DNA from 2 places in the Pantoea sp. LMR881 genome. Region 1 is predicted to be linked to the other one. Evidence: predicted binding sites of a transcription regulator. Region 1 holds the regulator's gene; the other holds the start of a gene.
The links. Region 1 encodes PhoB, which activates phosphate uptake and scavenging genes when phosphate is short. Its sites were predicted from a motif close to CTGTCATAAAACTGNCNNAT; they were not measured.

Region 1 (3,163 bases):
AAATGCCTGACGCTCTTCAGCCTGCATGGGCCGGCTCATCGGCCCGAGTTGCGCAGCACCTGCTGCCAGGGCGGTCGGCGCGGTAGAGGAGCCCGACGCCTGTACCTGCACATTCACGCCCGGCGCCTGACGACTAAAGTCTTCACCCCATAACGTCATCAGATAACCCAGCGTATCCGAGCCAACGCTGCTCAGGTTGCCAGAAAGCGTGTCTGGCTGAGCCTGCGAAGCCGCAGGCAACAGTAGAAGAAGAAAGCAAAGAAACGCGCGCATGAGGAGATCCATTAACGATTAATGGACGGCATTCTCCTGCATCCCGGCGCTGACAATCAACCTTGATGCCAGCGTAAAGGTAAAGCAGGTCTCCCGATCGGGAATGCTGGTGATTTCCAGTCGTGAACCGTGATGACTAAGGGCATGCTTAACGATAGCCAGCCCTAACCCGCTACCGCCCGTCGCGCGTGAGCGGGCTTTATCAACGCGATAAAAACGCTCGGTCAGGCGTGGCAAATGCTCAGGCGGGATCCCCGGTCCGTTGTCACACACCTTAAATACTGCGCCCTGCTTGCTGCGCAACCAGCTGATATCAATGCGTGTACCATCTGGCGTATGGTTTACCGCGTTGTAGACCAGGTTAGAGATGGCGCTGCGTAACTGTTCATCGTTGCCAAAGACTTTTAAATGCGGATCGGTGTGAAAATGAATTTCATGGCGTCCGTTGCTCAGGGTTTCTGCTTCGTGTTGCAGTAATTTGAGCATCACCGGCACATCAACTTTTTCTTTCATATCAATGACCGGCGCCGCCTCAATACGCGACAGCGTGAGCAACTGCTTCACCAGGCTATCCATGCGGCGCGTCTGTTCTGACATGGTGTGTAATGCTTTGCCCCGTGAACGCTCGTTTATTACCGAATCGTTCATCATCTCCAGATAGCCTTGCAGCACCGTCAGCGGCGTGCGCAGCTCATGGCTGACGTTAGCAAAGAAGTTACGACGCGCTCCTTCCAGCTGGTGCATTTGTGTTACATCACGCGCCACCAGCAGCCATTGCCCTTCGCTATACGGCATGACGCGGAATTCCATATGGTGTTGATTATTTAACACCAGCGTCAGTGGCTTATCGAAATCGCGCTGGCGAATATAGCGGGAAAATTCGGGGTAGCGCAGCAGGTTAAGGATATTCTGGCCATTATCTTCGGGCCAGCGTAAGCCAAGATGCTGTTGCGCCAGGCCGTTACACCAAAAAATGGTGCCCTCTTCGGTAGTCAGAATCACCGCATCCGGCAGTGACTCTGCGCCACTGCGGAAGCGTTTGATCAGATGGCCTAATTCACGGCGACGTCGCCGGTTACGCAACTGCATCTGATACAGGCCGTAAAACAGCGGTTCCCAACTTGCCTGGCCCGTCGGCGGCGTCATGGTGCGATCGAGCCACAGCCAGTGCGATAAGCGCATCAGGTTATGAAAATGCCACAGCAACACCGCCAGAACGCTGATCAGTAGTAGCCATGGCAAATAGCCAAACAGCAGACCAAGGATCAGTGCAGGCAGACACGCCAGCACCAGTTCGGACAGTAATCTCTTCCAGGAGAGGCGTTCCAGCACGGTTAAAGCTCCGTTTAGTAGCGGGCAGAGAAACGATACCCTGTTCCGCGAACGGTTTGTACCATGCGATCATGGCCAGAGACTTCCAGTGCTTTACGTAAACGGCGGATATGCACATCAACCGTGCGATCTTCCACATACACGTTAGTGCCCCAGACGTGGTTCAGCAGCTGTTCACGGCTGTAAACGCGCTCCGGGTGCGTCATAAAAAAGTGCAACAGCTTATATTCGGTAGGCCCCATTTCCAGCGGCGTGGTTTCTGACATTACACGGTGCGATGAGGGATCCAGGCTCAGGCCCTGCATCTCAATCACCTCTTCTACCGCCATGGGGGAAATACGACGCATCACCGCTTTGATGCGCGCCATCAGCTCTTTGGGCGAGAAAGGCTTCGTGATGTAATCATCAGCGCCCACTTCCAGACCCCGTACGCGATCTTCCTCTTCACCGCGTGCCGTTAGCATCATGACTGGGATCTCGCGCGTCATTGCTTCGCGCTTCAGATGCTTGATAAATTGAATGCCGCTACCGCCGGGTAACATCCAGTCCAGTAATATCAGATCTGGCCAGGGTTCAATCAGTTTCCCGACCGCGCTGTCATAATCTTCTGCCTCGATTGGCTGATAATCGTTCTGCTCCAGAACAAAACACAACATTTCACGGATTGGGGCTTCATCTTCCACAACCAAAATGCGCTTAGCCATTATTACTCCTGCTGATATGACGGCTGTCACTGGGATTTGCGGCGTCATTATGCGTCAGATTTGTGACACTTTTATGAAAAACATACCCCGTAAGATCAGGCTTTAACAGCGGTTTATGACAGCGGCACGACATTTTTCTGTTTTCGTTACCGCACCGCTATTTAGCAAATAAATTTCGCTTAGCGCCAGGGGATACCTGCAACTTTGACCATGACAGGTATAATCGCCGGGCAATTTGTAACGGCAGGGAGTTTTATGCGCATCATTCATACTGCGGACTGGCATTTGGGGCAGTTCTTCTATAACAAAAGCCGGGCGGCTGAACATCAGGCTTTCCTTGACTGGCTGCTGACGCAAATCGGGCAGCATCAGGTCGATGCGCTAATTGTTGCAGGCGATCTGTTTGATACTGGCGCACCGCCAAGCTATGCGCGTGAAATGTTCAACCGCTTTGTCGTGGCGCTTCAGCCGAGCGGCTGCCAGCTGGTGGTGCTGGCGGGTAATCACGATTCGGTTGCCACCCTGAATGAGTCACGCGAACTGCTCGCCTGCTTAAACACCCGCGTCATTGCCACGCCGCAAGGCGATGGCGACGTGCTGGTATTGAACGATCGCCAGGGCGCACCGGGCGCGCTGCTGTGCGCCATCCCTTATTTGCGCCCACGCGATATTATGCGCAGCCGCGCCGGTCAGTCAGGACGCGAAAAGCAGATCAGCCTGCTTGAGGCGATTACGGCACATTATCAACGTAGCTTTAGCGCCGCGCAGGCGCATGAGATGAAATTGCCGATTATTGCGACCGGCCACTTAACCACTGTCGGCGTCACGAAAAGCGAGTCGGTGCGTGATATTTA
Region 2 (3,163 bases), 1.1 Mb from region 1:
GAAAGCTGGGTGGTATCAACCCCTCCCAGGGTGACTTCAGCAGTGCGATAACCTTCCGTGCCGTTTGGCTGTACACGCCACTGATGCAGCGTTTTCACCAGTTCAGCCTGTTGTTTACTGTTGAGCTGCTTCAGACTGACATCCGGCACCACCTTCATCTCTTGCAGAATTTCTACCAGCCGCTTAGGCAGCAACTTTGCCAGGCTGTTTTTCAGGCTGAGATTAGGATGGGTTTCGCGCTGCACATTGATAAAGCCATCCAGGTCATTGGCGGGCGATAAATTGATGGTAACGAATTCGCCAGGCTGCCAGTAGCTGGAAATTTGCAGCACGGCCGGGCCTGATAAACCACGATGGGTGAACAGCATCGCCTCTTTAAAGAGTGTGCCATCCTGCGCTTCAATAGAGGTATCGAGGGCGACACCTGAAAGCGTCTGAAGCTGCTCCAGTAAAGGTTTGTGTAGCGTAAACGGCACCAGCGCAGCGCGGGTTGGAAACACCCTGAGACCAAACTGTTCGGCAATCTTATAACCGAACGGCGAGGCACCCAGACCCGGCATTGATAAACCGCCGCTGGCAATCACCAGTTTTTCGGCCCGGACGGTTGCGCCATTAAGTTGCAGCGTATAGCCCGCATCGTCGCGGCTTACGCTCAGCACCTCAGTACGCAGGCGCAGCGTCACCTGCCCTTTTTCACACTCTTTCATCAGCAGGTCGACGATTTGCTGCGCTGAATCATCACAAAAGAGTTGGCCAAGCGTCTTTTCGTGCCAGGCAATGCCATGCTTATTGACCGCATCAATGAAATCCCATTGGGTATAACGCGCCAGTGCAGATTTACAAAAGTGCGGGTTATGCGACAGATAAGCTGAGGCATCTGTATAAAGATTAGTGAAATTGCAGCGGCCACCGCCTGACATCAAGATTTTCCGGCCTGGTTTTTTGCCGTTATCCAGTAACAGCACGCGGCGGCTGCGAAGGCCTGCCTGTGCGGCACAAAACAGCCCTGCGGCACCCGCGCCAATAATGATAACGTCAAACTGTTCCACTGCTAATTACCCGCTTTACCTGAAAGGCGCTGATTGTAGTGATCTGCTCATACAGACGCCAGTGTCAAAAAAATGCCGCAAATGTGTCATATTGTAAATGATTAATTTTTAAACCTTTTTGTCTTTCCACACCCGGTGAATTACAGGTTTACGACAAATTAAGGCTATATTTTCCTTTCCCATACAGCACGTTGTCGCGGATAATGCGCCGCGTTCATGTCCTCCCAAAATGGCGTAACGTTTATGCTACATCTGTTTGCTGGCCTGGATCTTAGTACCGGCCTGTTATTGGTTCTTGCCCTGCTGTTTGTATTGTTTTATGAAGCAATCAACGGCTTCCACGACACGGCCAACGCAGTTGCGACGGTCATTTATACTCGTGCCATGCGCGCCCAGCTTGCTGTGGTTATGGCCGGCGTATTCAACTTCTTTGGTGTACTGCTCGGTGGTTTGAGTGTTGCTTATGCCATTGTTCACATGCTTCCCACCGACTTGTTGTTAAATGTCGGATCGGCTCACGGTCTCGCCATGGTGTTTTCTATGCTACTGGCGGCGATCATCTGGAACCTCGGTACCTGGTATTTAGGGTTACCGGCCTCCAGCTCCCATACCCTGATCGGCGCGATTATCGGTATCGGTCTTACCAACGCATTAATGAATGGCACGTCAGTCGTTGATGCGCTTAACATTCCGAAAGTCATTAACATTTTTCTGTCATTGATTCTGTCGCCGATTGTCGGCCTGCTGATTGCGGGTGGGTTGATTTTTATCCTGCGCCGTTACTGGAGCGGTACGAAAAAACGTGCACGTATTCATATGACGCCTGCTGACCGTGAGAAGATCGATGGCAAGAAAAAGCCGCCGTTCTGGACGCGCACTGCGTTAATTATCTCCGCTATTGGGGTGAGTTATTCGCACGGCGCAAACGATGGTCAGAAAGGTATTGGCCTGATCATGCTGGTTCTGATTGGCGTTGCACCAGCAGGTTTCGTGGTGAATATGAATTCATCCGGTTACGACATTACACGTACCCGCGATGCGGTTAATCATCTTGAGCAATATTATCAGCAACACAATCAATCGCTGACGCATGTTGTTCAAATGGCGCCGCCTGCGCTGCCGACACCGGAAGAGGTGCCGTCAGGTCCGCATGAGTTCCATTGCGATAGTGCCCGGGCATTACAGGCTGTTCAGCGTGCACAAGGCTTGCTGAATAATCTACAAAGCTATGATCAACTGTCTGTTGATCAGCGTAGCCAGATGCGCCGCTTGCTGTTGTGTATCTCTGATACCGCCGACAAAGCAGCCAAGCTGCCGGAAACCAGCCCGGATGACAAACGCTTCCTCAACAAGCTGAAAGGCGATTTGTTAGGCACTATTGAGTATGCGCCTGTCTGGATTATCGTGGCGGTTGCGTTAGCACTGGGCACCGGCACCATGATTGGCTGGCGTCGTGTTGCAACCACTATCGGTGAAAAAATCGGTAAGAAGGGCATGACCTATGCGCAGGGTATGTCCGCACAGGTTACCGCTGCGTTGTCAATTGGTATTGCCAGCTATACCGGCATGCCGGTTTCTACCACGCATATCCTCTCCTCTTCTGTCGCCGGTACGATGCTGGTAGACGGCGGCGGATTACAGAGGCGAACCATTAAGAACATTGCTATGGCATGGGTATTTACTCTGCCGGTGTGTATCGTACTTTCAGGTTCGCTGTACTGGATTGCGCTAAAACTGGTGTAATTTATCAAGGGCGACATTAGTCGCCCTTTTTAATGCCAGATAGCCATCGCAATCAGGCTAATCACCACTAACCCGCACAGTGCACTGGTCAAAATAAACTGACCACGTACCCGCTCACAGCGACGAATAAACTCGTCGTCATGATGATCAAGATAACGTTTTGCCCAGATATAGCGCACCAGCCGCACCTGCTTGCTTGGCTGTCCATGAGAAGTGAAAAAACCCGCGCCATCAACGTACTGATACAGCAGCGGATCGCAACCACGTAGTACCGCTAACAATGCGCGCAGAGAAGAGAAATAGCGCGCCATATTCACAATACAAACCACACACAGAGCCCAAAAAAGCGCGATAGTGCTAATCATGTTCCC

Region 2: the regulator PhoB is predicted to act here: its motif matches at 1,111-1,130, upstream of pitA (inorganic phosphate transporter PitA).

What each region holds. Positions count from the first base shown of each region.
Region 1 is NZ_JAPVOK010000002.1:1,424,553-1,427,715, forward strand. Features, by position in the region: gene O3W44_RS08600 (PstS family phosphate ABC transporter substrate-binding protein) at 1-273, opposite strand, end outside; gene phoR (phosphate regulon sensor histidine kinase PhoR) at 292-1,605, opposite strand; gene phoB (phosphate response regulator transcription factor PhoB) at 1,620-2,309, opposite strand; gene sbcD (exonuclease subunit SbcD) at 2,565-3,163, shown strand, end outside.
Region 2 is NZ_JAPVOK010000002.1:2,505,811-2,508,973, reverse strand. Features, by position in the region: gene O3W44_RS13580 (NAD(P)/FAD-dependent oxidoreductase) at 1-1,049, opposite strand, end outside; gene pitA (inorganic phosphate transporter PitA) at 1,293-2,792, shown strand; gene uspB (universal stress protein UspB) at 2,822-3,157, opposite strand.